4 regions of the Sphingobacterium sp. MYb388 genome follow, and region 4 is predicted to be linked to each of the others. Evidence: riboswitches for the same ligand, from Rfam matches in the RefSeq annotation. Region 4 holds a riboswitch; each other region holds the start of a gene.

Region 1 (7,816 bases), on a different contig from region 4:
CTCTGAAATGCTAAAATTTATTTAAATAATTGATACTAATTATTTTAAGTTTTTAAATTTATGATTAAATTAGTAGATTATATAAACCTTTTTTACACCTTATTATTGTGATATGAGCAAACTGGTCATTCGAGATTGGGCGGAGGCAGATCGTCCTAGAGAGAAATTATTGGAGCAAGGTCGTCGTTCACTGTCTGATGCAGAGTTGCTTGCTATTCTTATTGGTTCGGGCTCAAGGCAAGAAACTGCAGTTGAATTGTGCAGACGTATTTTATCCAGTGTTCAAAACAATCTGGATAGTCTTTCCAAAATGGAGGTATTGCGGCTTTGTGAGTTTAAAGGTATAGGTGAAGCTAAAGCGATTACGATTGTCGCCGCACTTGAACTAGGACGTAGACGCAAGGAATCTGAATATATTGAAAAACCTTTGTTAAATAGTAGTCTGCGGGTCTATGAATATTTTCGGTACCAGTTACAAGATCTTCCTCACGAAGAATTTTGGGTTTTGTATTTAAATACAGCTTGTAAAGTGCTGGATAAACAATTAATAGGCCGTGGAGGCAATGATTTTACTCCAGTTGATGTTCGCATTGTTCTACGAAATGCTCTTAATTGTAAAGCTCATTCTATGATATTAATTCATAATCATCCATCGGGTTCACGTGAAGCAAGTAAAGCGGATAAAATTCTGACAAAAAAGATTGCGGAGGCTTCGAAAATAATGGATATCCGGGTTAATGATCACATTATTTTTACAGACAATGGGTATTATAGTTTTCGTGATGAAGGTCTTTTAGAATGACCTATGATTGGCGGGAGGATGATATTAGATATGGAAACACTAAGGCATAAAGGGAAGTTTCACTTCCCCTTTATGCCCTTAATCGTTAAATTTTCTTTTTTGTCTTCTATATAGAATATAGATTATTGCCAATAAAGCAACAACCGCAAGAATTATATAACTAGAATTCGAGTGTTCTTGTGCATTAATTGTATTGGTATCTGCAAAAACCAAGTTGCCTACCATTATCAGTAGAATTGTTAACCACTTAGCCATAATTTATAATATTTTTAGTAACATCACAATATAGTGATATTAACGATATTAAGCAAATTTTCTGCCACATATTTATTATAGTTCTAAATATGCTATTTTTTAACAAAAAATAGCAGTTTAAATGGTTTTGAACCTGATTATGTGGTAAGTAATGCCATTAATTAAAGATCTGAATTGTTAAATATAAGTCATGATTTGTAGTAGCTGCAGCACGGGGTTTATAGAAGTGAATTGGGGTGATGATAAATAAAAAAACGTTGAACCTACAAGTAGATCCAACGTTTTTCACTTGTGATTAGCAAGTGTTAGGGTTGGTTGGTATTCGGTACTTTTTATTAATTTAGGCAATTTCAGCTATAAAATTTCCTGTTTTGTTTATTTCAGATTTAAGATCTGTGATTTTCTTCAAATTTATTGTTCCAATAACGTACTTAAAATCAGGAGCATAATATCTTTCAATAATTTTTGTGAAACCTAATTTTTCAACTAGGCAGTCATCTTCATATCTCAAGTACACCTTGATTTCATGATCGGTACTGTATGATAATGCATCTGTATTTAAATGCTTCTTGTACTCATATCTGTAGTCATAACGTAGCGCTGTAATATCAGATAATACTGCAGATCCGGTAGGATGACCTCCAGCACCTTTACCGTAGAAAAATTGTTCATCTGCAAATGCTGCTTTTACAAGGACGCCGTTATTTTCATTTTCAACATTGAATAAAATGTTTTCCGAACTGATAAACTTAGGAATAACATAAAGAACCACTTTATTTTGATCTATTTCTCGAGCAGTAGGGATCAATTTGATCTTGAAATTTTTCTCTTTTGCAAAGCGAATATCTTGTGCTCCTAATTTATCAATACCGATATTGAAAACATCGTCAGGATTTACATTGATACCATAAGCATGAGCAGCGACGATCGTTAATTTGTATTTAGGGTCAAAACCACCGACATCTAAGGTAGGATCAGTTTCAGCAAAACCTAGGTCCTGCGCTTCTTTTAACGCATCTGCATAAGGTTGATTTTCATTGAAGACTTTAGACAATATAAAATTAGAGGAGCCATTAAAAATACCGGTCACGGCATGTAATAATTCATTGTCATAATACTCTTCTAAATTGCGGATAATTGGAATACTTCCGCATACTGCACCTTCATATAGTAGACTTGTGCCGTATTCTTGTTGTATTGCCGCTAATTCTTCTAAATGCGTGGCAATCATTTTCTTATTTGCAGAAACAACGTTTTTTCCAGATTTTAATGCACGAACAGTCAGTGCGTAAGCTGCATCAGCATCATCGATCAATTCTACTACGGTATTGATTTCAGAGTCACCAAGAATAGCCTCAGCATCTGTTGTGAATAATTCAGCAGGTAATGATCTTTTTTTGTCAGCGTTCTTGATGACAAATTTTTTAATTTCTAAATTTAAGTTTTTAGTCTTGATAATGTCGTACAATCCTTGTCCTACAACCCCAAATCCAAACATTCCAATCGTTAATTTCTTACTCATAGTTTTTTTTACGCTTTTATATAATAGTGCTATCTGAAATTATTTAATTTTATCGAAGGCCTGTTGTAAATCTGCTTTGATATCGTCAATATGTTCGATACCGACAGATAGGCGTAATAATCCTACAAATACACCTGCAGCTTTTTGAGCTTCTTCACTCAGTTGTTGATGTGTAGTCGCCGCAGGGTGTATGATCAATGACTTCGTATCACCCACATTTGCGAGATGACTTATTAGCTCTAAGCTATCGATAAAAGCATCGGCTTTTGTCACGTCACCTTTTATTTGAAATGAAAGAACAGCACCATATCCATTTTTTAAATACTTTTGCGCATTTGCAAAGCTAGGAGAGCTTTTTAACCCTGGATAATTCACTTTTTCCACTTGCGGATGGGCTTCTAACCATTTCGCAATTTCTAATGTGTTGTCTACATGACGCTGAACACGAAGCGATAATGTTTCTAAGCCCTGGATCAATTGGAATGAATTGAAGGGTGAAATAGCTGGTCCAAAATCACGTAGTCCTTCAACACGTGCGCGGATTGCAAATTGAATGTTTCCAAATGGGCCATTAACGCCAAAAACATCTGAAAAAACTAATCCATGGTATCCTTCTGAAGGTTCAGAAAACTGTTTGAATTTACCATTTCCCCAGTTGTAAGTACCACCATCTACGATGACACCACCAATACTTGTACCGTGACCACCAATCCATTTTGTTGCAGACTCTACAACTACAGAAGCTCCGTGTTCAAGAGGTTTAAATAGATATCCACCAGCTCCAAAAGTATTGTCTACGATAAGTGGTAAATCATGTTTTCTAGCAACAGCTGCTATCTTATCAAAATCTGGAATATCGTAACTTGGGTTTCCAATTGTTTCTAAGTATAAAGCTTTTGTGTTTTCATCGATTAGTGATTCAAACTCCTCGGCGGTTGTTTCTTTAGTAAAACGTACTTCAATACCAATTCTTTTAAATGCTACTTTAAATTGATTATATGTACCACCGTATACATTACTGCTGGAAACAAAATTTTCACCAGCTTCTACGATATTATTTAATGCAATGAATTGCGCAGCCTGTCCAGAAGCGACTGCTACAGCGGCGATACCGCCTTCCAATGCAGCAATACGTTTCTCAAATACATCTGTTGTTGGATTCATCAGACGTGTATAGATGTTTCCAAATTGTTTTAATGCAAATAAGTTCGCTCCATGTTCTGCATTTTCAAATACGTATGAACTGGTTTGGTATATAGGTACTGCACGCGCTCCAGTTGTTGGATCGGCAACTTGGCCAGCATGCACTTGAAGTGTTTCGAATTTTAAATTTTTATTTGTAGACATTGTAGTTATAATTAATTAGTTGAAGATTCGTTAATAAAAAATAGGGGTGAGATTGGGCACATGGATATGTACTTGAAATCAATAAATTTTAAAAAAGATTGATTAACAAGAAAACGTAAACATGTGCAAAAGCATTCGCATCTGTTTTGATGGAATATTTGTATCTGTTACGTTGGTGCTAGAATTTACCTTCTTGTTTTGTTGTAATGTTATTATCATTTGTCGTTTCATTTATATCCTCCAAAGCAATATTACTTTGGACAGGAATTGGCACCTTTTCAAACGTATTTTGAAGGTTGCCAGTGGGTCATTGAGCCAGTCTCTCGCCACTTCTTTATAAATCAAGACCTGATTAAGAGGTGTTGATTAGATGTATTTCTATTTGAACTACGTTGCAAATATATGCCTTGCTTTTTACAAACCAAAATATTTTATGCTATTTCTTAGAAAATACTTCTAATTCTACTCGTAATTGATCGTAAGCTCTCACTATTATGTAAGTATTGGTAGTTGATGGGGCAGCATTTATTTATTCCGATATGTTTATACGTCGTGGATGAAATCCATATCAGTAATTGAAAGCAATATAACTGAAGCATACGGTGTTAAACAGACAACAGCAGAGCGATGATCCTGTGATCTTTTTTAATAAAAAAAAAATAGGAACCTTGCGAGTTCCTATGCTTTCTTCTCATTACTTTGTATGAAACAATAATTCGCCTTTGCCAGTTGGAGCAAGTGGGTTTTATTTAATAATACGTTTAATCTTATTTGATTTTTTAATCAATTTGTGTAATTGAGTGTAATTTTCATCTTGGATGGCATCTTTTAAAGCCTGCAGCTGCTTGATGTTTTCCTCTAACACTTCGAGTACATTAACTCTGTTCTGTTTGAAAATAGGTGTCCACATATCCGGTGAGCTTTTTGCTAAGCGTACCGTTGATTCAAAACCAGATCCTGCCAATTCAAATATTCGACCCTGCGATTTCTCTTTCTCTAAAACAGTTAACGCTAGAGCAAAAGAAGTCAGGTGAGAAATATGGGAAACATAGGCTGTGTGTGTATCATGCTCCTCTGCAGTCATAAATGACGTCCGCATTTCCAGTTGTTCGGTAATGGAATCTGTTAATTCGAATGCATCTTCATCAGATTTAAATGCCTCAACGTAAACCATCATTTTATCTTTAAACAAATTTGGTAATGCTGCTTCGGGGCCTGAATATTCGGTACCAGCCATTGGATGGGCGGCAACATAGCGGCCACGATTAGGGTGTTCCGAGATTAACTGTAAAATATTTAGTTTGGTAGAGCCCATGTCAATGATGACTTGATCTTTTACGAGATCCAATAATTTGGGCGCTAATGTGATTATCGCATCAACTGGAGCTGTGAGAATGATCACTTTACATTTTTCTAAAGCTTCCTCTAATGTTGCCTTTTGATCAATGAAGCCTATTTGCAATGCTTTTGTTAGATTAGCATCACTTTTGTCAACACCAAAAACCTGATCACAGAATTTTTTTTCTTTTAGTTTCATGGCGACGGAGCCACCAATTAAACCGACGCCAATAATGGCTATATTCATCATGTTATTTCAATCTTAATTCGTTTGTTTTGCTTGTTCTATTCTAGCAATTGCTTCTTTTAATACTTCAACTGAGGCACATAAACTTATTCTAATATAGGTGTTTCCAGCACTTCCGAATATACCTCCGGGAGTAATAAAGACACGTGATAGATCTAACACCTCATCACTTAACGTGTAGCCTGATTCGTAATTATCTGGAATTTTGGCCCACACAAATAAACCGACCTGATTCTTTTTATATGTACAGCCCAACAGGTTCATGATTTCGAAAACCAACTGCCTTCTTTCGTGATAGATTGCATTTAAATCTTGATACCATGTTTGATCCAACTGCAATGCCTTGGCCGCTGCTAATTGAGCTGGTAAGAACATTCCCGAATCCATGTTGCTTTTAAAACGTAATACTTCATTGATCCGTGCCTCTGCGCCCACTAACATACCGATTCGCCATCCGGCCATATTGGAGGATTTGCTTAATGAATTAAGTTCCAAGGCAACATCCTTTGCACCTTCAATAGACATAATGCTTTTAGGGCTGTCTGTCAAGATAAAACTATAAGGATTGTCGTGGCAGATTAAAATATGGTTTGCCTCTGCAAAAGCAATCAATTCAAGATAAAATCCTTCGTTTGCACTCGAACCAGTTGGCATATGAGGGTAGTTGATCCACATTAATTTTACTTTTGATAAATCGTTTTCAGAAAGTTTTTTAAGATCAGGTAACCAATCTGTTTCTTCAGATAAATCATAGGTAATTGCCGTGGCTCCACTTAACCGTACTGCTGCCGCATACGCTGGATATCCCGGATTTGGTATTAAAACTTCATCACCTTCTTGTAAGTAAGTCATGCAAATGTGAACAATACCTTCCTTAGAGCCTATTAAAGGTAAAATTTCTGTATTTGGATTGAATGTTGCCTGATAATAACGTTGATACCAATCTGCAATTGCTTGCCTCAAAACAGGTGAACCTTTATAGTTCTGATAGCCATGTACATTGGTTTTAGCCGCTTCTGTCGTCAAGGTCTGAATAACTTCAGGGTGAGGAGGTAAGTCGGGGCTTCCGATGCCTAAATTAATCACGCGAGCACCTGCTTTATTGAGCTCATCAATCTCTCTTAATTTTTTTGAGAAATAATATTCTTCGGTTTGTTGCAACCTTTTGGCAACTTCTATTTGCATTATGTTCTGGTATTTTACAATTTACAAGGACTAAATTAGGCTTTTTCTATTAAAATACTAGTATAATGTCGTTTAAATTGGTGTTTATTGAATTAAATTTTTAATATCATCCAAGTGCAAGATTTCATTCCTTTAAACTATTCCTTATATATTGCGCGTAATTTTAGTATTTTTGCTACCTTAATATCATAAATGAAAACATACTTTAGATTACTTTCTTTTGCCAAACCCATTGAGAAATATGCTATTCCGTATATTATCTTTACATTAATTACAGTTGTATTCAGTACGTTAAACTTGGCGATGTTGGCTCCTTTGCTTCATGTATTGTTCAATACAGAACAGGTTTCAAGCGATGTCGTGTTAGTCAAGCCAGAAGGTCTTGGTCAATTACCGGCTTATTTTACTTATTATGCAAATTTGGCCAATCAACAGTATGGTCCTTATGGTGCATTGAAGTTTGTTTGCGTCGCAATTATTATATCTGTCTTTATCAGTAATTTATTCCGTTATCTATCTCAGAGAATCATGGAAAACTTACGTATTCATACTTTATTGAATTTACGTAAAACTGTTTTTAATAATGTAATGGATCTGCATTTAGGTTATTTTAATGGGCAAAGAAAAGGAGATATTATTTCAAAAGTAGCTTCCGACGTTCAGGTTGTGCAGTTTTCTGTAACAGGAACTTTGCAGGTAGTCTTTAAAGAGCCATTACAATTGATTGCTTTTTTAGTTACGTTATTTGCTATCTCAACAAAGTTGACTCTTTTTGCGATGTTAGTTATCCCAATTTCTGCATTTTTTATATCGAAGATCGTTAAGACATTAAAGGCGCAAGCTATCGCGGGACAAACTTCGTATGCAAATATGATTTCCTTTTTAGATGAGGCTTTATCAGGAGTTCGTATTGTTAAGGCGTTTAATGGAACAAATTTTGTCAAAAAACGCTTCAATGATGAGAATGATCGTTATGCCGGTATTATGCGTGCCATGGCAAGGCGGCAACAGATGGGTTCGCCAGTATCCGAATTGTTAGGTGTAATCATGGTGGCGATTATTTTATTATATGGTGGAAATTTAGTTTTGTCAGGTAGTGATGAATTTGGTGCGTCGGAAT
Region 2 (7,816 bases), on a different contig from region 4:
TTATTTCTAATGACATCTTCCTTATTCACGGCAAGCTTCAAGCTTTTTGTTGGCAGAAAGTTTTCATATTGTCCGTCTCTCATTTGAAGTTTGTTATCATTACTATCTGATAATAAAAAATCCAACAACAAGTTTATATCTGTAGATCCTGCTAAATTCAGATCATGGTAAGGCAAAGATTCTCGAAGGCCTTTTGCCACCTTTTCATTCGGTATCGTGATCGGCAATCCTGCGGCCTGATAGGTACCATTTTTCACCTGGCGGAAATACCAGTCAGAAGTCAAATAACTGATCACCACTATTCTAACATCCCGCCGAACACCTTCTACTTCTTGTAAATACCATAGCGGAAAAGTATCATGATCACCGTAAGTAAACAGGATCGCATTGGGAGCACAGGTTTCTAAATAATTTTTCGCCATATCCCGAGCTAACGATTTCTCCGATCGATTATGATCATCCCAATTTTGACTAATAAGAATCAATGGGCCAGCTATGAGACATAATGATGTAGCAAGCAGATTTGCATTTCTTTCATTAATATATTTTTTAAAAAATTCAGAAATAGCAAATACACCTAATCCAATCCAGATTGCGAAAGCATAAAATGATCCTGCATAAGCATAATCACGTTCACGTGGTTGCAAAGGAGATTGATTTAAATAGATAACGATGGCCAATCCTGTAAACATAAATAAGAGACTAACAACAGTTGCATCTTTCTTGTTACGTTTAAAATGCCATAGTGCACCTGCGAATCCAATTATTAGCGGAAGGAAAAAATAGGTATTCCGAGATGGATTATGGATCATTTCATCCGATAATTTAGATTGTCCACCTACATGTAAATTGTCGATAGCCTTAATCCCTGATAACCAATTTCCTTCTGTTAAAGAACCGTGTCCCTGCTGATCATTTTGCCTTCCAACAAAGTTCCACAGGAAATAACGTGCATACATATGCCCCACTTGATAGTTAAAGAAGAATTTCAAGTTGTCAGCAAAATTTGCTTTTCTTCCTTCTTCAATACCTAAATAACCTTTATAAAAATATTGATGATAGGGTTTTTGACTGTAAATCCTTGGGAAAATGGTTTCTCTATCAAATTGATAACTTGCGGCTCTTTTTATTGAAGTATACTGGTGGTTGTCTTTTCTATAATCAATACGTTCATTGATACCTATGGGATTTGCATCAAAATATTGCCCTTTTATGAGTGGCTCTGATTCATACTGTTCTCTACTTAAATAACCCAAGAAAGAAAATACGTTTTCAGGATCATTATTATTTAAGGAAGGGTTAGCATTAGCCCTTAGCAATACCATAGTGAAAGAGCTATATCCTAATAAAATAAAACAAGTTGCCAAAATCGCTGTATTCAAAATAACTTTTCCTTTTCTTATGGAGTAATATATGCCATAAACTAATGCCGATAAGATCATTATGATAAAAACGAATATGCCCGAGCCAAATCCTAATCCAAGTGTATTGACAAAAAACAAATCAAACTTGGCAGCAAATTTAATAAGGTACTGGATTATTCCCCACAGAATAATGGCCAATATTCCTAGTCCAATAAACAATGCTTTACTAATTCCCCAAAACGTTGTACGATCAGTTTTCTTAAAATAAATAATAAGTGCTATCGCTGGAATAACTAATAGATTCAATAAATGAACTCCTATTGAAAGTCCAATAATATAAGCGATGACAATAAGCCAACGATCTGCATGCGGTTTATTTGCACGGGCTTCCCATTTTAGAATTGCCCAGAATACGACTGCTGTACATAAGGATGACATCGCATAAACTTCAGATTCTACTGCTGAATACCAGAATGTATCGGAGAAACTGTAAGCTAAAGCTCCCACCATGCCTGCTCCCATTATTTTAATCAGATGATTTTTATCATTGGATTGATGATCAGATTGGATAATTTTTCTTGCTAATGCTGTTATGGTCCAAAACAAAAACATAACTGTCAAACCACTGCATATAGCAGAACCCACATTCATCCAAAATGCAATCTGAGCTAAATTTCCTAAAGCAAAATTTGAAAATATATTCTGCAACATTAGAAACAAAGGTGCTCCAGGCTGATGAACAATCTGAAGTTTATATGCTGATGCAATAAATTCACCAGTATCCCACCAACTTGTTGTTCGCTCTGCTGTGATAATGAAAACGGATGTTGCTATGATGGCACATAGCCAACCTAACACGTTGTTTACTTTCTTATAATCCATGAATGATTCAGGTTTAATTGATTATTTGATAAATCAAATTAATTTTCAATTAAATATAATAAAAAGAGATTTCATTTGAGGGTGATTAACTTTTTTTAACAAAAATCGAAACGCATAAAAAAGCCTGCTATAATGTGATAGCAGGCTTTTTTATACGATATAAGTCTTAGAATAACTTTTCTACAATACTTTTAGTCGGTCCAGGATTACTCATGGTATAAAAATGTAAAACTGGCGCACCAAAGTCAATTAATTCTTTACATTGTTGTACCAACCACTCTTCTCCGACTTGTCTCACGTCTGCATTATTTTTACATCCGGATACTGCTTCACTCAATTCCTCTGGAATATCCAAATGAAAAATTTTCGGAAGCGTAATCAGTTGTTTTTTTGTTGTCAATGGTTTTAAACCTGGTATAATTGGAATATGAATATCATTTTCCCTGCACTTATTGACAAACTCTTTATATTTTTCAACATTAAAGAACATTTGTGTAACAATAAACTCAGCCCCCATCTCAACCTTCTTTTTTAACCATTTAAAATCGGTATTAAAATTTGGCGCTTCGAAGTGTTTTTCAGGATATCCTGCAACGCCAATACAAAAGTTGGTCTTTTCTGAAATCGCAATATCCTCATGTAAGTACTGTCCTTGGTTCATATCGGCAACCTGCTGTAAAAGATCTGTTGCAAATGCATGACCACCTTCTGTTGGTATGAAATCAGGATCGCCTTTTCTTGCATCACCTCTCAATACGAGCACATTGTCAATACCCAAGAAGTTCAAATCTATCAAAGCATTTTCAGTTTCCTCTTTTGTGAAACCACCACAGATAAGATGTGGTACAGCATCCACTTTATACTTATTCATAATAGCGGCACAAATTGCAACAGTCCCTGGACGTTTACGATAAGCCACACGTTCTAATAAACCGCTCTCGTGCTTCTTATACATGTAGTCTTCTCTATGATAAGTCACATCGATAAAGGGAGGCTTGAATTCCATAAGTGCATCCATTGTTTTAAAAATACTTTGGATACCTTGCCCCTTAGCTGGTGGCAACAGTTCAAAAGAAAACAAAGTTTTTCCTTTGGCATTACTGATATGATCAACGATTTTCATTAATATTTTTTAAAGTGATTTTGGTTGGCTTACATCGAAATGCACAAGTGGACTTGTTTCAACTTATCTTTCCCAGCTCTGAGTTGGGGTAGAATGTAGCACCTTATAAAATAACAGGTTGCTAAGGCTTCATTGGGTCTATTCCCTCGGCCTTTCTCTATAAGCATCGGCTAATATCGGCAATAGAAATTTATAATCAAAATAATATTAAGGTCATGCCTAAAAAAATGCCCCAATAAAACGTTTATTAAAATGGATTTCTTTAAATAAAAAAGAGTTACTGCATATAACTACAGTAACTCCTTTTTATTAATCTGTATATCGTGAAGACTTTAAATCTCCTTATATAGCTCAACCAATCCATCTGGTAAATCAACCTCTAAAACTTTATCCTCTGAATCAATTCCTAGCATAAGATCGTCATTTAATGGGAACATCAATTCTTTTCCATTAAAGTCTACTGTTGCTATAAATTGCTGAGGCATTTCCTGTACATGTTTAATCTCTCCTAATTCTCCATGAACTTCATCAATCACCAAGTATCCAATTAAATCCGTATATCTAAAATCATCAGGATCACGCTCTGGCATTTTATCATTTGGAAGGTATATTTTCTTACGCACTAAAGGTTGTGCTTTATCAATATGATCGACGTCTTCTAAATTTAAATAGGCTGTACTATTTGATTGGTATTTGATATTGTCGACAAAGTAAGGCACTAATTTTTTATTCACTTCAGCAAATAAAACATCAAAGTCTAAATCTTGATAATCTTCAAATTCAAAAAAAAGCTGAAGCTCACCTTTTAATCCACGTGTTTTGCTAATATAACCGATGTAAAAACTTTCTTCTATGGTCATGTTCTAATTTGAAAGTGCAAATTTAAAAATATAAATATATAAATACAGTACTTCGTAGGTATAGCAACTACATTCTTAAAAAAAAGCCGGATCAAAATTGAACCGGCTTTCTTGATACTGTATGAAAGAAAAATTAACCTTCAGTTTCTTCTGCAGCAGGAGCTTCAGTTTCTTCAGCAGGAGTTTCTTCTACAACTGGCGCATTTTTAGCGGCAATAGCAGCAGCTTTTTCTTCTTTTTTCTTAGCTTCAGCAGCTAATGCAATTTTCTTAGCTTCAGCTTTAGTAGTTGCTAAACCGTCTTTTTTACCAGCAGTTCTTGCATCATTAGCTTCAGTCCAAGCTACAAATTTAGCTTCAGCAGCTGCTTCATCAAATGCACCTTTTTTAACACCGCCTAATAAGTGTTTTTTGTATAAAACACCTTTATCCGAAAGGATAGTACGAGCTGTGTCAGTAGGTTGTGCACCATTATTCATCCAATCCAAAGCTTTGTCAAAATCCAAAACGATAGTCGCTGGATTTGTGTTCGGGTTGTAAGAACCAATACGTTCGATGAATTTACCATCACGTGGAGCACGTGCATCTGCTACTACTAGGTGGTAAAAAGGACGTCCTTTTTTACCATGTCTTTGCAATCTGATTTTAGTTGCCATGTTTTTGTGTTATTTATGTATTCAACATATCCCCCGTGCTACATGCAAGAGGGGACGCAAAGATACAAAGGATTATTGGAAGTTAAAAACTAAAAATAGAAGTCAACTTCCACAGAATAAGAAAGATGACAAATAAGCGTCATTATATACCATTATGGCCAAATTATTTCATGCACACCGTCTTAGTCTTACAACGAAACAAATCATAGATGCCATCTGGATGATACAAATTTATATAGGGAATTAATTTGTAATTTTGCCTTATTTCTAAAGGTTCCGTACGCATTAGCAATTTTGTCTATTCAAATTAATAAGCGTATTTTCATCCTTCCAAATCAAATTGAATTCATGTCATCGATAGCGCCATTAAAAATATTAAAAGCCTCAGCTGGTTCAGGCAAAACATTCAGCTTAACTGTCCATTACCTGACTTTATTACTTTCAAAAGAAAACAGTTATCGTGAAATATTGGCCGTCACTTTTACTAATAAGGCGACCGCTGAGATGAAGGAAAGGATCTTATCTGTTCTAAAAGGATTAGCACAAGGTGACAAAAGCCGAAAAATCGATGATTATAGACGTTTATTGTTGACCCAATTTCCATATTGGAGTACGACTTCAATTCAAGAAAAAGCACATCGTGTTTATCGTAAAATCTTACATGATTATAGCCATTTTACCATCAGTACCATTGATGGTTTTTCGCAAAAAGTGATTCGAAGCTTTACTTACGAACTCAATTTAGATGCTGCTTACAAGATTGAAATGAATACAAGTAAGGTGCGGCAGGACCTTACTGTCATGTTAAATCAACTTCTGGATCAACGCCCTGATTTATTGGAATGGATTATTGAATATGCGGAAAAGAAAATTTTAAATAATGAAAACTGGAACTATCGTCGTGAATTAACCAATCTAGCGAATGAGATATTTTCTGAAAACTTTAAAGAGTTTGACAAACACCTCCTATCGCAAGATTCGGATAAAGTGTTCAATACCTTAAATAAAGAAATTGAAAACTTTACAAAAATATTCCTAGAAGCAGTTCATGAGGAAATAAAAAGTTTTGCAAATACTTTTAAGGCATTAAATATGGATTCTGCTGACTTAAAAGGAAAAAGTAGAAATCCGATTTACTCGCTTTCTAATTCAAAGAACAACGTATTCAAACAAAGTACTTCTAAACTACAGGAGATCATTGGTAAATATGTAGAGCTCCTAGATAAGGAAGATGCATTTTTAGATGGCAAAAAAGAAGTTAATTACGGACTACAGCAGGCACTTTTACCTATCTTAAAAAATTTCAAAATATTACAGGATAAATTAAGTACTTATATCACATATGAGGCATTCCAAAAGAATTTCTACTACCTCCGTCTTTTAAAAGAAATGAGTGATTTGTTAGCGCAATGGCGAAAGGAAAATAATGCACAATTAATTTCCGATGCGCAGATCCAATTGAATAAGCTTGGGCTAGATCAACATGGAGATCCTACTTTTATTTGGGAAAAGATTGGAAATCGCTATCAGTATTTCTTGTTCGATGAGTTTCAGGACACTTCCCGCATTCAGTGGAAAAATTACAGTCCTTTATTGATTAATGCCCTTGGGAATGCATCGGGAGAATTATCCGAGCATTTAATCGTTGGTGATGTTAAACAAAGTATCTACCGTTGGAGAAATGGAGATTGGCGAATACTATTGGAACAGGCTGAAAAACAAGTAGCAGATGCCTTTCATATTTCAAACGAGCAGGAATTACAGGAACTTGTTGAGAATGGCTCGCTGGATGTAAACTATAGAAGTCTTCCAAATATTATTCATTTCAATAATTACCTATTTGAGACAGTACCTGATCATATCCAACAGTTACTTAATGAACATATTGCTACTAATCTTACTACGGAAGGACAAACATGGTGGCAGGAAATGGGATATGACCACATGATTAATAAAGCCTACGATGGTGCGTCACAAAAGGTTCCAGAAGCAAAGGTCTTAGATGAATCACAAAAGGGTTCTATTACCATCAAATATTTTGATGTAGAAAATAACGTGAGAAGAAACTCACAAGTTGAAAATCTTACTGTATCTTCCTTATGTGAACAGATTGAAGAATGGATTACTTCGGGCAGATACCAAGCTAATCAAATCGGAATCCTTGTACGATCGAATAAACAGGCGCGATTGATTATCCACGAATTAATGAATTATAGAAATGAAAAACAGTTACATTTTGAAGTTATCTCTGGAGACGCACTGGCATTAGAGGCTAACGAAGGTATTCAGCTGTTGATCGAAACATTAAAAGCATTTGTTTTTAATACGGATAAGCACATTTTATATAAAGCTAAAATCACACATCTTTATCATATTATTCAAAAAGAGCAAAATTTCAATGCCGAAGTCTGGTTGAAATTTAAGGAAAATGATGTTCTTAATTTAAATGAGGACCTCCCTAAGGATCTGATTGAAAATTGGGAAAATTGGCAAAAATTACCCTTAGTTCACCTCGTTGAAAAACTTATAGAAGTTTATAGTTTAACCTCATTACACAACCCACATTTGCCTTATATTCTTGCATTCAAAGATATGATCGCTAATTTTTCTGCAAATGGGGAACGCGGAATTAACCAGTTCTTAACCTTTTGGGATGAAGATGGGGTGAAGGCGGTACTTCCTTCTTCGGGCAAAGTGGATGCCATTGAGGTAACCACTGTACATAAATCTAAAGGTTTAGCTTACGATGTCGTTATGATTCCTTTCTGCAGTTGGACACTAGATGGTATGACCAACGGAAACTTCTGGATAGATACGGAAGGTACAGCTCTTGAAATTATTGGAAAGGCGCCCATAAAATATACCTCTTCTTTAGGGCAATCAACACTCTATCAAAAATATTATGAAGAGATGGTTTTCAATTATATGGATG
Region 3 (7,816 bases), on a different contig from region 4:
TTCCTTTGATGCGATCGATTTTAACAAAATAGACTTGAGCGGTCAGGAACTAGAATGGAAAAATGCCAAAATACTGATTGGTTTAAGTGATCTTAAAGGGCTTGGAGCATCTCCAAGTTTGGTTTTCAATCAAACGAAAATTGACTTCGAACCTAATATGTCTGCTCTAAATCCTTTTGAGAATAACATGATTGCAGCCATCGATCTTTCTCAAACAAAAACAACCTTAGGTAATTTTCAGATTAAATTTAATGTAAGAGGTTCGCAATCCATTAACTTCCTTCCATTGGCAAAACAGACTAAGATCCATACCCAGGGAAATTGGGCTAATCCAAGTTTTAACGGTGCCGTTTTAGCCGATGACCGAAATATAACAGGGAACAATTTTGAGGCAACCTGGAATATTCCAAGTTTCAACCGTAAATTTTCGCAACAATGGGTTGGTGAAGCAGAGAAACTGTATGAAATTAAAAACAATTATGAAATCAGTAATGCCGTCAGTGAAGGATATAGCAGTACTGTCGAACCTACCGCTACCACTGAGAGTAGTATAGCGACAGAAAAAGATATGATTCAAATCAACTTCTTAGAGGAAGTCAATAATTATCAAAAAACTACCCGTGTAGCCAAATATGGAATTTTGATTATTATTCTAACATTTGCGGCACTGTTCTTCACAGAAATTATAAAAAAACAACGCATACATCTTATACAGTATATGCTGATTGGTTTTGCTATGGTACTCTTTTACTCCCTGCTTCTTTCCATTAGTGAGCATCTGGGTTTCAACCTCGCTTACCTACTAGCCGCATTAGCTACTATTATTCTTATCGCTTCATTCATTAAATCTATTACCAATGATAGCAGGTCTGCACTTATCTTTTCTGGAATACTTTCCATTTTCTATAGTTTCATATTTATCTTAATGCAATTACGTGATTATTCACTCATAGTGGGTACAATAGGTATATTTATCATATTGGCAATTTTAATGCGCGTATCCACAAAGATCAATTGGTATCAATACGATAAACGATGAGATTGGCAACAGAAGGTATCAAGATATATTTAACATATATCTTGATACTCCTTAAAAGAAAAGCAATATAATGAAATGGATTATTGTTTCTATTTCCATCTATAGCGGTCGGATAAGCCTAATTGCTCATTTGCTGTCTATAACATGTGCATAGCGAGGCCATAGGAAGGCGCATCATTGTGCACATGCAGCATGGAAGTATACTCCACCTTGTGTGATTCTAGGCTCATCCTAGTGTCGTTCTTGTGTGCATGCAGGCTATTTGTTGTGTGCCACTAGGGCGATTGTATAGTCAATGTTATTCGTTTATTGGCTCGTCCTTCACTCCATAATAGGTGCTTACAAAATCTGTTTTGGCTTGCTAATATATTGATGCTTGTTATCGAAGAGTTGGTTGCTTCATTTTTGAAATAGATCTCTCTATATATAAAGTGGTTAATGGTCTATTACCTTGACCGTTTCTATGACATAACTTATACTATAAAATGGCTTACAAGATCTAGAATGAGAAAAACCTCGTATTTGGGTAAAACACAATAATGAGCTATTGTATTTTTTGCAAATGAATTTAACCACGATACAAAAATAAAAATAGGTGTTATGACTCCCGTGAATTGGAGACAACAATAGATGTTTATAAAACCACCATCACATTCAAAGAAAACTATTGGGCCAGATGAGGCAATACGACAGAAGCATGTAGTAATAACTTTATTAACACTTTCTGTCCATGATATGCTATTGTAGCTAAAAAGTATTGGACAGAAAATGTTAGTTATACTTTGATCAGGCAGCATAAAAAAACTTCTTATACGCATCCTCCATATACAGAATCTGAGAATTTATCATGTAGCATATCGTAGAAACCGACATAGATGTGGACCTGATCTTCTTTAATAGAAAATTGTGTGTGTTCCCACAACATTTTTCCATCCGTAGAGATTGCTGCTCCTTCATTCCAAACGCAGGACTTTTCAATTACATAAGCGAGTACAACGACTGCAGTAGGATAACCCTTACAGGCATCTGTATTCCATTCGACATACAGCTTATTGTCCCTACGTTCCACATTAATAAGCTGTGGCGGGACCATATCACCTCGAAATACCAACACTTTCTCCGGATTAACATAGGGCACATTTTCGGTGTCATAATCAATTGCATTGTGGAATAAATAAGATTGGGCCGATTGAAAAGTTCCGATACGACTGCCTTTGGGGGCAACGTTTTTATAGCCAAATGCGATCGGAGCTTTAAGGTGTCTCAGAAACTGGGATACTACCTTCATACGCATCCGATTAATAAGCGTCAATTCGCTAGGAGCTCTTTTCACAACTTGCGGAAGAGACCGAATAATAGCCTGACCGTTTAATTCATAACCTACAATGCTTCCGACTTTACCCGAAAAAGGTCCATTTATCCCACCTTTTAAAATTGCCATAATGGTTTATTTATTTGAAAATTGGCTACAACAAAATATGCGTTTATATAAGTAACTATCTCGCAATTATAACTTGGTAAAAGAGAGATTGTATTACCGCGGCTTAAACTCTAAAATACCTCTATAAACTCTTAAATATCATTTATACATTTCTTAAATATCATTTATACATTAATATAAGTTATTAACCTACAGAAGTTTTACTACGGTATATTTTACCTTCAGCTTCACTCCATATTAAGGTAAAGCATTTCCACTACATGCCCATATATTAAATGAAAAACTAGTACACTTTAAACTTTGATCCAAAGGACCTCACAAATGCACTTGATTAATATCAGACGCATTGTAATTATAAAAGACACATTTATTCAGGTGGCCTATGCTACATTTCATTGAGCTACTCAGTCCATTGACGACATATAAAAAGGTAATTCGACACTTTCTTTAACTAAACGGCCTTCATCAAGTATATCCATAACGATTATACCTTTGTAATACGGTTTATTGTATCTTTCATCCGATACTTTTTGGATACTGGTAAATTTACCCCTCGTTTGAAAACGCTTCCAGTTTTGATCAAGGGATCCATAAGATTCCTCCAACATAAACAGTCCGGTATATTCCCAGTACTTAACACTGTATAATGGATTAGTGTCATCAAAGTCAATCTCCTGGCCTACCAATTTTGAAATATCGCTTTCCAGCTTCAAATTTATAAATTGACCAGAATTGGAGTGAGCAACATATGTATAGTAGTTGTACTGGTCCGATCTACCTGGATTAACAGTTGATTTAGTAGAAGATGAGTACATAGAGAAAAAATTAAAAGCAGATTTCACTGTCATTACATTAAGGATCAATGCTTCGCACGGTGCATATTCAATGGCGTGCAGATCTACTTTACCAGTCAGTACTCGTTCTTGCTCATTGTTTTTATAAACTTTTCCACTAAAAGAAAAAGATAATCGACCACCTGCTTTTTCATATTTAAAATCCGCGATTTGAAAAGATTTCTCTGGCTGAAGATGTGGAGCAAAATAGTTACCATCAGCTGAAGAATTTTGTTTGAAATACTGAACCTTGGCTAATGCTCCATTAGAAAGTAAAGTTAATTTCAATTGTGAATAAGTACCATCAGATTCCTTTACGCTCGTAATAAGATTGATCTGTCCACAATTGTCCAAATTATAGTCGTACTTCACTTTTCCTTTGACAGGATGATTATTGTCAGAGAAGACGATACTCATGTTTGATAGGGGATCAATTTCTTCTGATTTCTTGCAACTAACAATAAGCAGTGTGCAAAAAAATAGCAATAAAAGCAGATATTTCTTCATTAAATCAATATTAGTTTCATTAAAATATTAAAACATTTATGTACAATATATTTTACAATTTAAAAATAACCAAAAATTAATTCAATATCAAATTTAATTTTCCTAACGAAGAGATAATATGTTAATAACAGTGTAACTTACTAAAGGTTTATCCACCCTTGTTGATGGGTGGATCGTCAAGTATGCTTTTATGTCTCGTTCAGCCAACTAAGTTTTGATAAAAATAATATTGGCAGTAAATTTGAAATTATCTTGAAACGGCGAATAATAAAATGAAACAAAACAAATATGATGATCCTAGCTTCTTTGAAAGCTATGGAAAGATGCAACGTTCTATAGATGGTTTAAATGCTGCTGGAGAATAGCATGTTTTACAGAAAATGTTACCCGATTTCCAAAATAAGAAAGTGCTTGATCTAGGTTGCGGATATGGATGGCACTGCATTTATGCTAAGCAAAAAGGGGCTAAAAATGTAATTGGAATTGACTTATCTCAAAAAATGATTGATAAAGCAAAAGAGCATTCCAAAAACTTTGAAATTGAATATAAAAAAATGGCCATCGAGGATATTAATTTTGACCATGAAGAATTTGATGTCGTTATTAGTTCACTTGCATTCCATTACCTAAAAGATTTAAGCAGTGTTTTTATGAAAATAAATCAAATTCTTAAAAAAGGAGGAAGTTTTGTCTTTTCAATGGAGCACCCTGCTTTTACTTCAAGAGCTGAACAGGATTGGTTTAAGGATGAAAATGGAAATCGTCTGCATTGGCCGATGGACAATTATCAGGAAGAAGGTCAAAGAAACACTCGATTTCTTGGACACGAGGTAACTAAATACCATCGAAATTTAGAAACTATCATCAACACAGTTATTAAATCTAATTTTGATATTCAACAAATATCGGAATCCAAACCTTCAGAGGAAGTTTTAAAAATTTATCCGGAAATGAAAGACGAGATGAGAAGGCCAATATTTATTATAATTGCTGCCATAAAGAAATAATAATCGGATCGACATCATTCATAAAATTCTCATCATGAATTAATTATTTTAAAATAAATTTTGAAACAAAATAAAATCTACTAACTTTGTAGAGTATTCAGAATTGCACGTTGCAATACCAACCGAGTTACATAACCGCGGTGGTAAATTAATATGGGTTTCGACCAAAAATATCTGGATACAGTTTATGGTTTAATCCTTTAAATTTTTAAATTGTATGTCAACACCAAATCTTTATCAACATTTACTGGAAAAATTCAGTTATTATTCAATCAACGAACTGATACAGCTCAACAATGATACGGTATCGGAAAAAGGTTGGGGTTCTTCCAAATCTACATTCCGCACTGCGCTCATAAGTACTTTTTCTAAAAGAGGGCTAGATCTTTCCAACATCATTTCTAGAGAAGATGGTTTTACTTCCGTAAAGTATGTCGCAGTAAGATTAGAGGAAAATACGCTTATCCCGATTCTCCAATAAGAGCAAAGACAGCTTTAAAATTGCGTATTCACTCAGCGCTAAAAAGGTTAAATAGCCCTTCCTTTTTGAGCACTGAGTGAAGCTTTTTTTATCCAACTAATTCTATATAATTTTCAGTCACTAATATCAATGGTATGCTTTTTTTAATGCGTTAAGATAGTATTTTATAATTTCTCCAATTCCCTTCAATAGTTTAACACAAAGTGATATCGCGTCATTCTGAACAATTCCTTCACCTTGTTTTCTTTCTCCAATACTTTATTTAATATGTTAAATGATCTTAGATTTTGTATCTTGCCTGTTCATATTCGTATTCTTTATGAAAAAAAAATCTTTAATAACGCTTTCCATTTTATTATGCGCTTCGGCATCAATAGCTCAGGAAAACAAAGAAACCAAAATGGTTCTTAATATGGAAAACACCACAAAAGCACCATTAGATCCGCAGACACTTTGGAAATTAGGCCGAGTTTCTGGAGAAGGAATTTCAACAGATGGAAAAACTTTAATATATGGTGTCTCTAATTATGCTATAGAAACAAACAGTTCGGAAAAAAACCTTTACACATTATCCCTAGAAACAGGTAACACAGCTCCTCTAACAAGTGAAAAGGGCGGCGAGTCTGTTGTACAGATTACAGAAAATGGCGATATCATTTACTTGTTCAAAGGGCAACTTTGGAAAAAGAATAGATATAAAGGTGAAGCTATACAATTGACACACAGCGAAACTGATCTAGAAAATGTAAAACTCTCTCCAAATGGTCAATATATTTTATTTAGCAAAGCAGTTTTAATCAAAAAATATCACAGTACCGACAAATATCCTGATTTACCAAAATCTGACGCTTATGTTTTTGACAATCTTGACTACCGTCATTGGGACACGTTCAATAATGGAAAATTCAATCATCCATTTGTAGCCAGCTATAACAACGGTAAGATTGGCGAAGCAATTGATTTATTGCAGGATGAGCCTTTCTATAGCCCTCAAATGCCATTTGGCGGTTCTGAAGATTTTGAATGGACACCAGATAGTAAAGCTGTGCTATATGTCAGTAAAAAAAGGTTTGGAACAGCGTATGCCGTGAGTACAAATACGGATATCTACCGCTATGATCTTACTTCTAAGCAAACAACAAATCTGACTGAGGGTATGAATGGCTATGATACCAACCCGACTTACAGTCCAGATGGAACTAAGTTAACTTGGCTAAGTATGAAAAAAGATGGTTACGAAGCCGATAAAAATGATATCATTATTTTCGATAAAGCATCATCTCAGCGTTTAAATCTTACTGCACATTGGGACGGCACAGTAAACTCTTTCATATGGAGCAAGGACAATCGTAAGATTTATTTTGTGGCACCATCCAAAGGTACCGTACAACTTTTCGAACTGACTGTTCCTACTAATTTAAAAAACAAATCTTTAGCATCGATTAAACAAATCTCTGAAGGAAATTTTGATATCACAGGAATTGTGGGACAGGTAGCCAATCAGTTGATCGTAACATCAACAAAATTCACAAGAGCTACAGAGATTTACAAATATGACTTAGCGAATAAAACGTTAACGGCATTGACGACTGTCAATGATAAAATGTATGCTCATATCAGTGATAATAAAATTGAATCCAGAATTACAAAAGCTTCTGATGGCCAAGATCTTTTTTCTTGGGTAATTTATCCGCCAGATTTTGACCCAACAAAAAAATACCCAACGATTTTATATTGCGAAGGTGGCCCTCAGTCTGCACTGACCCAGTTTTACTCATTCCGTTGGAATCTACAGCTTATCGCTTCTCAAGGTTATATTGTGATCGCTCCAAATCGTCGCGGGATGCCTGGCTGGGGAGTCAAATGGAATGAAGCAATATCCAAAGATTGGGGCGGACAGCCTATACGGGATTATTTATCTGCCATTGATGATATTTCTAAAGAGAAATATGTAGATACAACACGTCGTGCTGCTATCGGTGCTAGTTATGGTGGTTATTCAGTATATATGCTAGCTGGAGTACATGAAAATAGATTTAAAACATTAATTGCACATAACGGCTTATTCGATATGAGAAGTTGGTATGGTACGACAGAAGAATTGTTTTTCGCGAACCACGAACTAGGCGGTCCTTATTGGGATAAAGCAAATGTAAAATCATATACCGAATTCAACCCTTCTGAATATGTTGACAAGTGGAATACACCAATATTAATCTTTCAAGGAGGTCATGACTACCGCGTGCCGATTGGCCAGGGACTAGGTGCTTTTCAGGCTGCACAATTGAAGAAAATCAAAAGTAGATTAGTTTATTTACCCGACGAAAATCACTGGGTGCTATCAGGGCATAATGCTCAGGTATGGCAAAGAGAATTTTTCGGATGGCTGAAAGAAACCTTATAAATTAAAAAGGCTTGAAGTTTACCTTCAAGCCTTTTTAATTTTATTTCTCCTGCTCTCCCTTTTTACCAAAGATGGAAAGCTTAATGTATTTTCCCGGCTTCTCT
Region 4 (7,816 bases):
TAAGGAATATCGTAAAACTTAGTATTCCCTTTGCCACCATAACGATGATAAATATTATGGCTTTCAAAGAACAATAGCATTTAAAAGGTTGTATAATAAATAAACCTCTTGTACAGCAAAATATGATAAGTACAATTACTGAGCATAATTAAATTTTAGATGCTGATTCTCAAGATTTACTGAAATTCCTTTACTTCAAAATCTAAGGAATAGCCAATATATAGCAATTAGCGACTAATTAATTGTTGTTGTTTGCCCATTGCCTTATATGAACCTATATTTTTAACTAAAAACCAAGTAAAATAAAGCTCCGTCAAAATTTAAGCAACAATAAAATATGGTTTAATTATCTTCATTTAGCTTTATATCCATTACGTTTGAGTGGAGAGTCATGACGATGCATCAGGCTATCGGGTAAAAACTCTAATTTATATAAAGGTTGAACAGGCTTATTCTCAAGTTTAGAATTGCCACTGTCTCCTAAAGGGATAGCATTCTTAAAAGAATTTGGTATCGGAGCTGCATCGTCAATGTCAGTTTTTTTGTGTTGCATATGATAATGAACATTTGGATCTGTCGGAATCTTTAACACCGGAGTATTAGACTTGTAGCGACTTCCTCTCATATTCAAATCTGCACCCTCCCTATCTATTGGCAGACTATTCGATTTTACTACATTAAAACGTTCATCCGAATTGGGCTCCAATTTTAAATCAAAATTTTTCGATCCGTATTTATTACCCTCTGTACCAAACTTAGCACTTGATGTATCTCTGGATACACTATATGCATGTGTTGCAAAAAATGAAATACAGAAACAAACTAAACTTAATATCTTTTTCATATCGAGTATTTTTATAAAATATTTATCTAAAATAAAGCTTAATCCTTCATAATGAAACATTAAGCTTGTTAAACATTGTTAAAAGCAATTAAATCAAATAAAGCATCCCTATATTTGTAACAAATGAAGAAAAGTAGCATAGTTTTAATTATTAGCTTGATGACCCTAGCATTACTGGGAGTGGCAGCTATGCAATTTTATTTTATCAGAGAATCCTATCGTCAAAAATCACAATTGTTTGACGAATCGGTCAATGCTTCCTTAACGGCAGTCGCAGGTAAAATAGAACGTCGGGAGGTAATTGATTTTGCAAAAGTGCAACAGCAAACCAATATCAAAAAATATCAATTTGAGCAGGAGAAGCAAAGGCATCTTGCTGAACAATTGAAAATGCAAAGAGATCTGGAAAACTTAAGAGCTGATCAATATGCCATAAAAGAAAAATTTAAAGAAGCTGAAGATCAACTAAAAGAAACATTTCCTAGTGTTGTATCTATTGAAAATTCATTTTATGAGACTTACATCAATAGAAAAAGTAAAGAAAATGTATTAAGCATTGACGTCATCAAATACAACAGTCCTGATCATGTCATAAAAGAATATGTAGAAATTGGAGCAACCAAATTTCTACCAAAAGAAAATGCAAAAGATGATAGTGCAAGATTCGTTATACCAACAATAGATCCTATCTTAAAGCAAGCAATTGAGTATAAAATTGCGACTTTACCTCCAAGATTCAATAAACAGATTGCTAAGAAAATAGTAGATCTTGAAAATAAGTTGGAAAATATGAGCGGTCAGAATTTGATTGGAACTGGTAAAAATGTATTTGATACTATCGCAGCTATTGGCGGGAAAAGAAGCGGTCTTATTGAAGATGTTGCTATTGGAATGGAGCTATCCAAACGCCCATTTAGAGAGCGCTTAAATATTAATCTCATTCAAAACTTATTAAAAGAGGAACTTGCAGAAAGAGATATCAATTATCCTTTTAATATTGAAGTTCGCGATAGCAGTAATATCGTTTTCAGTGTACAAACCATCGATAATATTATTAAACCAAATAAAATAACTCGTTATTCAACAGCTCTATTTAAAGGAGATATTGGTTCTCCTCCAGGAAGATTAAGCGTTTATTTTCCTAGAAAAAGTACTATCATTGTTGATAATATGAGTTATCTATTGCTCCCTACAATAGCTTTGCTTTTCCTATTAATTGGCTGTTTTGCATATACCCTATTAATCATATTCAAACAGAAAAAAGTTTCAGAGATGAAAACTGATTTTATCAACAATATGACGCACGAATTTAAAACACCTGTTGCTACAATTATGATAGCTAGTGAATCCTTGCGAGATCCAGAGATCATATCTGATGAGCGTAGAGTAAAGCGTCTTGCAAATATTATATATGATGAAAATGTGAGATTAGGTAACCATATCGAACGAGTATTAGATATTGCCCGTCTGGAAAAAGAAACATTAAAGTTAGAAAAAACACCTATTCACATTAATGATCTGCTTTCAGCAGTATTAGACAGCATGCAACTTCAAATACAAAAAGTAGGTGGCAAATTTGAACATCACTTTGATGCACAAAATGATATTGTAGTAGGAGATGAACTTCATTTGTCAAATGTATTTTTCAACTTGGTAGATAATGCTATAAAATACAGTAAAGATAATCCACACATAATTGTGAAAACCAAAAATACAAAAGAAAGTATTCAAATTACAATTATTGATAATGGGATTGGAATGGCAAAAGATCATTTATTAAAAATATTTGATCAATTTTATCGCATTCCTACAGGAAATGTCCACAACGTAAAAGGTTTTGGATTGGGACTATCATATGTTTATGATATTATTAAAAGAATGAATGGTAAAATTCAAGTAAAAAGCGATAAAGATAAGGGAACGCAGTTTGACATTCTATTACCCATAAAAAATTAAATTTAAAACGATATTAATTTCGTATATTATCATCAATATTCGAACAAAACCATAAGAATATGCAGAAGATACTATTAGCAGAAGACGATCCAAACTTAGGAGATTTATTAAAAGATTATTTAGAGCTTAAAGGGAAATTTGATGTCACCTTATGTACAGATGGTGAAGAAGCTGTCAATCAATTTCGCAAGAGCAGTTATGATCTTTGCATTTTAGACGTCATGATGCCCAAGAAAGATGGCTTTACAGTAGGCCGAGAAATCAGGAAAATAAATACAACAACCCCCATCATATTTGCTACTGCAAAAGGTATGATGGAAGATAAAACAGAAGCATTTGAACTTGGTGGCGATGATTATATCACAAAACCATTTCGAGTGGAAGAATTACTCCTTCGCATAAATGCATTGCTTAAGCGTGTTGTAAGAGAGAAAGATGATCAGGTTGTAAGCGATAAATTTGAGATTGGAGAGTACTTCTTCGATTATACAAGTCAACAAATTGCGCATAAAGGTGTGCAACAAAAACTATCAACGAAAGAAGCGGAATTATTACGTCTACTTTGTCTAAAAAAGAATGATGTACTGACTCGAGAAGAAGCCCTTTTAAAAATTTGGCATGATGACAATTACTTTACAGGCCGGAGTATGGACGTTTTCTTAAGCAAATTGAGAAAATACCTACGAGATGATCCCAAAGTTGAAATTGTCAATGTACATGGAAAAGGCTATAAATTATTGGTTAGCTAATACACAATTACTAGAATAATAAAGAGATGTTAAAAACATCTCTTTTTGTTTATCTTGCAACAATGAAACTATCGATTCCATTTTTTTTAATCCTTTCAATCTTTTGCTCTTCTACATCGCTTTATGCGCAAAAAGATACTTTACAAAATGATAATCAAGATTTTGAAACCAATGCTAAGCCAATAAATTATAAGCAATTAATAGTTCCTGCGGCTTTAATGACTTACGGAGTAATCTCATTAAATAGCCCATACCTCAAACATAAGGATCAACAAATAAACAATTCAATTAATAATGATCCGTCCAAAACCTTTAAACTTGATAATGTTAGTGTTTTCATTCCTTCTGCAGCGGTCTTTGGGCTTGACTTACTCGGAATACCAAGTAAGCACAATTTAAAACAACGCTTAGTGGTAAGTTCGATTGCCCATGCAATCACCTTATCAGCAGTATATACCATAAAAAAAACGACACCTACTTGGAGACCCGATCGCGCAGATCAAGAATCTTTTCCTTCAGGACATACTGCTGTACCTTTTACCGGTGCAGAAATTCTATGGCAAGAATATAAAGATCAATCCATTTGGTATGGTATTGCAGGCTATACAATTGCGGCGGGAACAGGTTACCTGAGAATGTATAATCATAAACATTGGTTTTCTGACGTCGCCATGGGAGCTGGTATTGGTATTATGGGAACAAAAATTGCATACTGGCTCTTACCATTATTTGATAAACACTTGCAATCAAAAAAAACAAGTTACCTAACGATGGCAATACCATTTTACAATGGAAAACAAATTGGTTTGTCTGCTAATTTCCAATTTTAAACCTTGGTTTATTATCATTTTTATATAAAAGTTACAAAATATTTGTTTTTATAAAACTAATTCCGATATTTACAGCGCTTATAGAGAAAGGCAGAGGGAATAGACCCAATGAAGCCTTAGCAACCTGTCGATTGACAAGGTGCTACATTCTACCCCATCAAAAAGTGGGAATGATAAGCTAGACACAAAATATATCTTGTGCCCTCCTCTCTAAAAGCAATCAAAAAATTTAGTAAATAGATTCAAGAATTTTTGATCGTTTTTTATTTCGAATAAAAAAATCCTTCTAATTTCTTGCTTCGTTAAGGTTGAACAAATAAAATAATTTTATATTTATGTTACTAACGAACAACTTAGGTTACCCACGTGTAGGTGCCTTCCGCGAGTTGAAAAAGGCCAATGAAGCATATTGGGCTAAAAAAATCAGCGCGCAAGAATTATTGCAGGCTGGACTGAAAATCCGTGAAGGCAACTGGAAAACTCAAAAAGATGCTGGCATCGATTTGATTCCTTCCAATGATTTTTCATTTTATGACCAAGTTTTAGACTTGACATTAACTGTAGGTGCAATCCCTGCACAATATCAATCACTTTTAAATAACGAAGATAAAGGATACAATTTGGACCTTTACTTTGCAATGGCGCGTGGTTTCCAGCAAGATGGCGTTGACGTAACGGCAATGGAAATGACAAAATGGTTTGATACCAACTACCATTACATCGTACCTGAATTCGTGAAAAATCAAGAATTCAAATTGACTTCAGAGAAATTCTTAAATGAATATAATGAAGCAAAATCTTTAGGTATTGAAACGAAGCCTGTGTTAATTGGCCCGATCTCATACTTATTATTAGGTAAAGAAAAAGAATCTGGTTTCAACCGTATCGATTTAATCGATAAGTTGGTTCCTGTATATGAAGAAATCTTAACTAAATTGGCTACCGCTGGTGCAAAATATGTACAAATTGATGAGCCATTTTTAGCTTTAGATATTGATGATGCAACACGTGCTCTATACACTCGTGTATTTACTAAATTAGCTGCTGCTGCTAAAGACATCAAAATTATTGTAACGACTTATTTCGAGGCTTTACGTGACAACGAAGAAACAGCTCTAAACTTACCAGTTTACGCAGTTCATGTTGATTTAGTAAGAGGTGAAAACCAACTCGACACTATATTAGCCAAAGTTCCGGCTTCATTAACACTTTCTTTGGGTGTAGTTGAAGGTCGCAACATTTGGAAAAATGATTACGTAAAATCTTTAGCACAAATCAAAAAAGCTGTTGATGCTTTAGGCAAAGACCGTGTATTAGTAGGACCTTCGAGTTCATTATTACACGTACCTTTCGATTTAGACAATGAAGATAATGAAGAGTCATTGCCTAAAGAAGTTAAAAATTGGTTGGCATTTGCTAAGCAAAAATTAGCAGAGGTAAAAGATTTAGCGATCTTAGCTGAAGGCGAAGTAGATGCAAAAACCGCTGAGCGTTTCGAAGCCAATAAGGCTGCTGCGGAAGACCGTCGTACATCTTCTTTAATCCACAAGCCTGAAGTTAAAGAACGTACAGCAAATATCACTGATGATGATGCTAAACGTACATCTACTTTCTTAGCTCGTAAAGAAGCACAACAAGCGAAATTTAATCTTCCAGCATTTCCAACAACGACAATTGGTTCATTCCCACAAACTAAAGATGTTCGTAAATGGAGAGCTGATTTGAAAAAAGGCGCAATTTCTCAAGAACAATACGATAAAGAAATCGCAGAAGAGACAGAAAGAACAATCCGTCTTCAGGAGCAATTGGATATCGATGTATTAGTTCATGGTGAATTCGAACGTAATGACATGGTTGAGTACTTCGGAGAGCAATTAGCAGGTTATGCCTTCACTAAAAACGGATGGGTTCAGTCATATGGTTCACGTTGTGTAAAACCTCCAGTTATTTATGGTGATGTTTACCGTCCTGCTGATATGACCGTACGTTGGTCTTCATACGCTCAAACCCTGACAAACCGTCCAGTAAAAGGAATGTTAACGGGGCCGGTTACGATCTTACAATGGTCATTCGTACGTAACGATCAACCACGCTCTACAACAACTTACCAAATTGCATTAGCGATTTTAGATGAAGTACAAGCTTTAGAAAAAGCAGGTATTAAAATTATCCAAATCGATGAACCTGCAATTCGTGAAGGTCTGCCATTACGTAAAGCTGATCACCAACAATATTTAGATTGGGCTGTACGTTCATTCCGAGTTTCATCTTCGAATGTAGATGACGATACACAGATTCACACCCATATGTGTTACTCTGAGTTCAACGATATCATTGAAGATATTGCTGCAATGGATGCTGATGTAATTACTATCGAGACTTCACGTTCGCAAATGGAATTATTAGATGCATTTGCTGCAGATTTTAAATATCCAAACGATATTGGACCAGGTGTATATGACATTCACTCTCCTCGTGTTCCGAGTACAGAAGAGATGGTTGAATTATTACGTAAAGCAAAAGCGGTAGTTCCAGCTGAACAACTTTGGGTAAATCCTGACTGTGGTTTAAAAACACGTGCTTGGCCAGAGACTAAAGCTGCCTTAGAAGCTATGGTTGAAGCTGCTAAAATCTTGCGAGCTGAATAAGTTTAGATTTTTAGAATTATAAATATAAAAGATCCTGAAGTTAAATCACTTCAGGATCTTTTTTTTGTAAAAAAATAATAGTTTCTATTTAATACTTTAATATAGAAAGTTTAAATTTACCCTAATCAAAAAAGTGTATATCATGAAAACTTTCACTTGTCTTTTATACTTTCTGTTTTTTGTATCAATCTATACCTTTGCACAAGAGGGCTATCCCACTCCACCATTCAAATCAAACACTCTTTTTTATATACAACATAGCGAAGGTCATAACACCTATGTTTATGAAGCAAATATGAGTGATAAACAGCATTTCAATAACAAGAATCCTATCAATAACTATCGGATTTTATATGATAAAGGAGGAGAAATTAAACCTTTAACTGGTATCCAACAAAAATTTGCCTACGGTATTATAACAAAAGAACTAGGCAATAATACATTTGAGTTTGAGATTGTGTCTTACAAAAATCAACCCTTATATCTCAAGATGGATAAAGCAGGAAAGCCTTATGTGGAAACCACATTAAATGGTCACAAATTTAATCTCCATCGTATTTTCATCAAACAAAAAGAGGGAACTTCAGGCTTAGGGACGCAAGTTGAATATCTCATATTTTACGGCACAGACCACAGGGGTACCAAAGTACGAGAGAAATTGATACCATAGTTGACATTAGGCGCCAATCCCATTGCCTACTGTCATATTCAACTCTTTAATGCATTAGATTTTTTATTTAATTAGTTTACATCATTTGATTGAAAAAGAAAATGAGGCGTTTATTTGAC

Evidence for each region. A riboswitch is a leader RNA that binds a small molecule or an ion and turns the genes downstream of it on or off. The one in region 4 is predicted to bind S-adenosylmethionine.
Region 1: it holds a riboswitch for S-adenosylmethionine, as region 4 does, so the genes downstream of both, WH188_RS15510 (O-acetylhomoserine aminocarboxypropyltransferase/cysteine synthase family protein) here and metE (5-methyltetrahydropteroyltriglutamate--homocysteine S-methyltransferase) in region 4, are expected to answer to the same signal.
Region 2: it holds a riboswitch for S-adenosylmethionine, as region 4 does, so the genes downstream of both, metF (methylenetetrahydrofolate reductase [NAD(P)H]) here and metE (5-methyltetrahydropteroyltriglutamate--homocysteine S-methyltransferase) in region 4, are expected to answer to the same signal.
Region 3: it holds a riboswitch for S-adenosylmethionine, as region 4 does, so the genes downstream of both, WH188_RS21510 (hypothetical protein) here and metE (5-methyltetrahydropteroyltriglutamate--homocysteine S-methyltransferase) in region 4, are expected to answer to the same signal.

What each region holds. Positions count from the first base shown of each region.
Region 1 is NZ_JBBGYV010000004.1:407,192-415,007, reverse strand. It holds gene radC (RadC family protein) at 113-802, shown strand; gene WH188_RS15515 (homoserine dehydrogenase) at 1,398-2,579, opposite strand; gene WH188_RS15510 (O-acetylhomoserine aminocarboxypropyltransferase/cysteine synthase family protein) at 2,619-3,926, opposite strand; SAM riboswitch class I at 4,155-4,269, opposite strand; gene WH188_RS15505 (prephenate dehydrogenase) at 4,672-5,514, opposite strand; gene WH188_RS15500 (pyridoxal phosphate-dependent aminotransferase) at 5,527-6,696, opposite strand; gene WH188_RS15495 (ABC transporter ATP-binding protein) at 6,889-7,816, shown strand, end outside.
Region 2 is NZ_JBBGYV010000003.1:621,917-629,732, reverse strand. It holds gene WH188_RS13055 (protein O-mannosyl-transferase family) at 1-2,246, opposite strand, end outside; gene metF (methylenetetrahydrofolate reductase [NAD(P)H]) at 2,413-3,369, opposite strand; SAM riboswitch class I at 3,430-3,535, opposite strand; gene rimM (ribosome maturation factor RimM) at 3,702-4,229, opposite strand; gene WH188_RS13040 (30S ribosomal protein S16) at 4,363-4,884, opposite strand; gene WH188_RS13035 (UvrD-helicase domain-containing protein) at 5,233-7,816, shown strand, end outside.
Region 3 is NZ_JBBGYV010000008.1:238,643-246,458, forward strand. It holds gene creD (cell envelope integrity protein CreD) at 1-1,039, shown strand, start outside; gene WH188_RS21495 (DUF6266 family protein) at 1,848-2,480, opposite strand; gene WH188_RS21500 (hypothetical protein) at 2,885-3,730, opposite strand; gene WH188_RS21505 (class I SAM-dependent methyltransferase) at 4,201-4,827, shown strand; SAM-I-IV-variant riboswitch at 4,916-5,009, shown strand; gene WH188_RS21510 (hypothetical protein) at 5,045-5,308, shown strand; gene WH188_RS21515 (S9 family peptidase) at 5,628-7,712, shown strand; gene WH188_RS21520 (MlaD family protein) at 7,753-7,816, opposite strand, start outside.
Region 4 is NZ_JBBGYV010000012.1:63,920-71,735, reverse strand. It holds gene WH188_RS24630 (hypothetical protein) at 353-844, opposite strand; gene WH188_RS24625 (sensor histidine kinase) at 968-2,800, shown strand; gene WH188_RS24620 (response regulator transcription factor) at 2,860-3,549, shown strand; gene WH188_RS24615 (phosphatase PAP2 family protein) at 3,612-4,379, shown strand; SAM riboswitch class I at 4,455-4,559, shown strand; gene metE (5-methyltetrahydropteroyltriglutamate--homocysteine S-methyltransferase) at 4,715-7,027, shown strand; gene WH188_RS24605 (DUF4833 domain-containing protein) at 7,170-7,697, shown strand.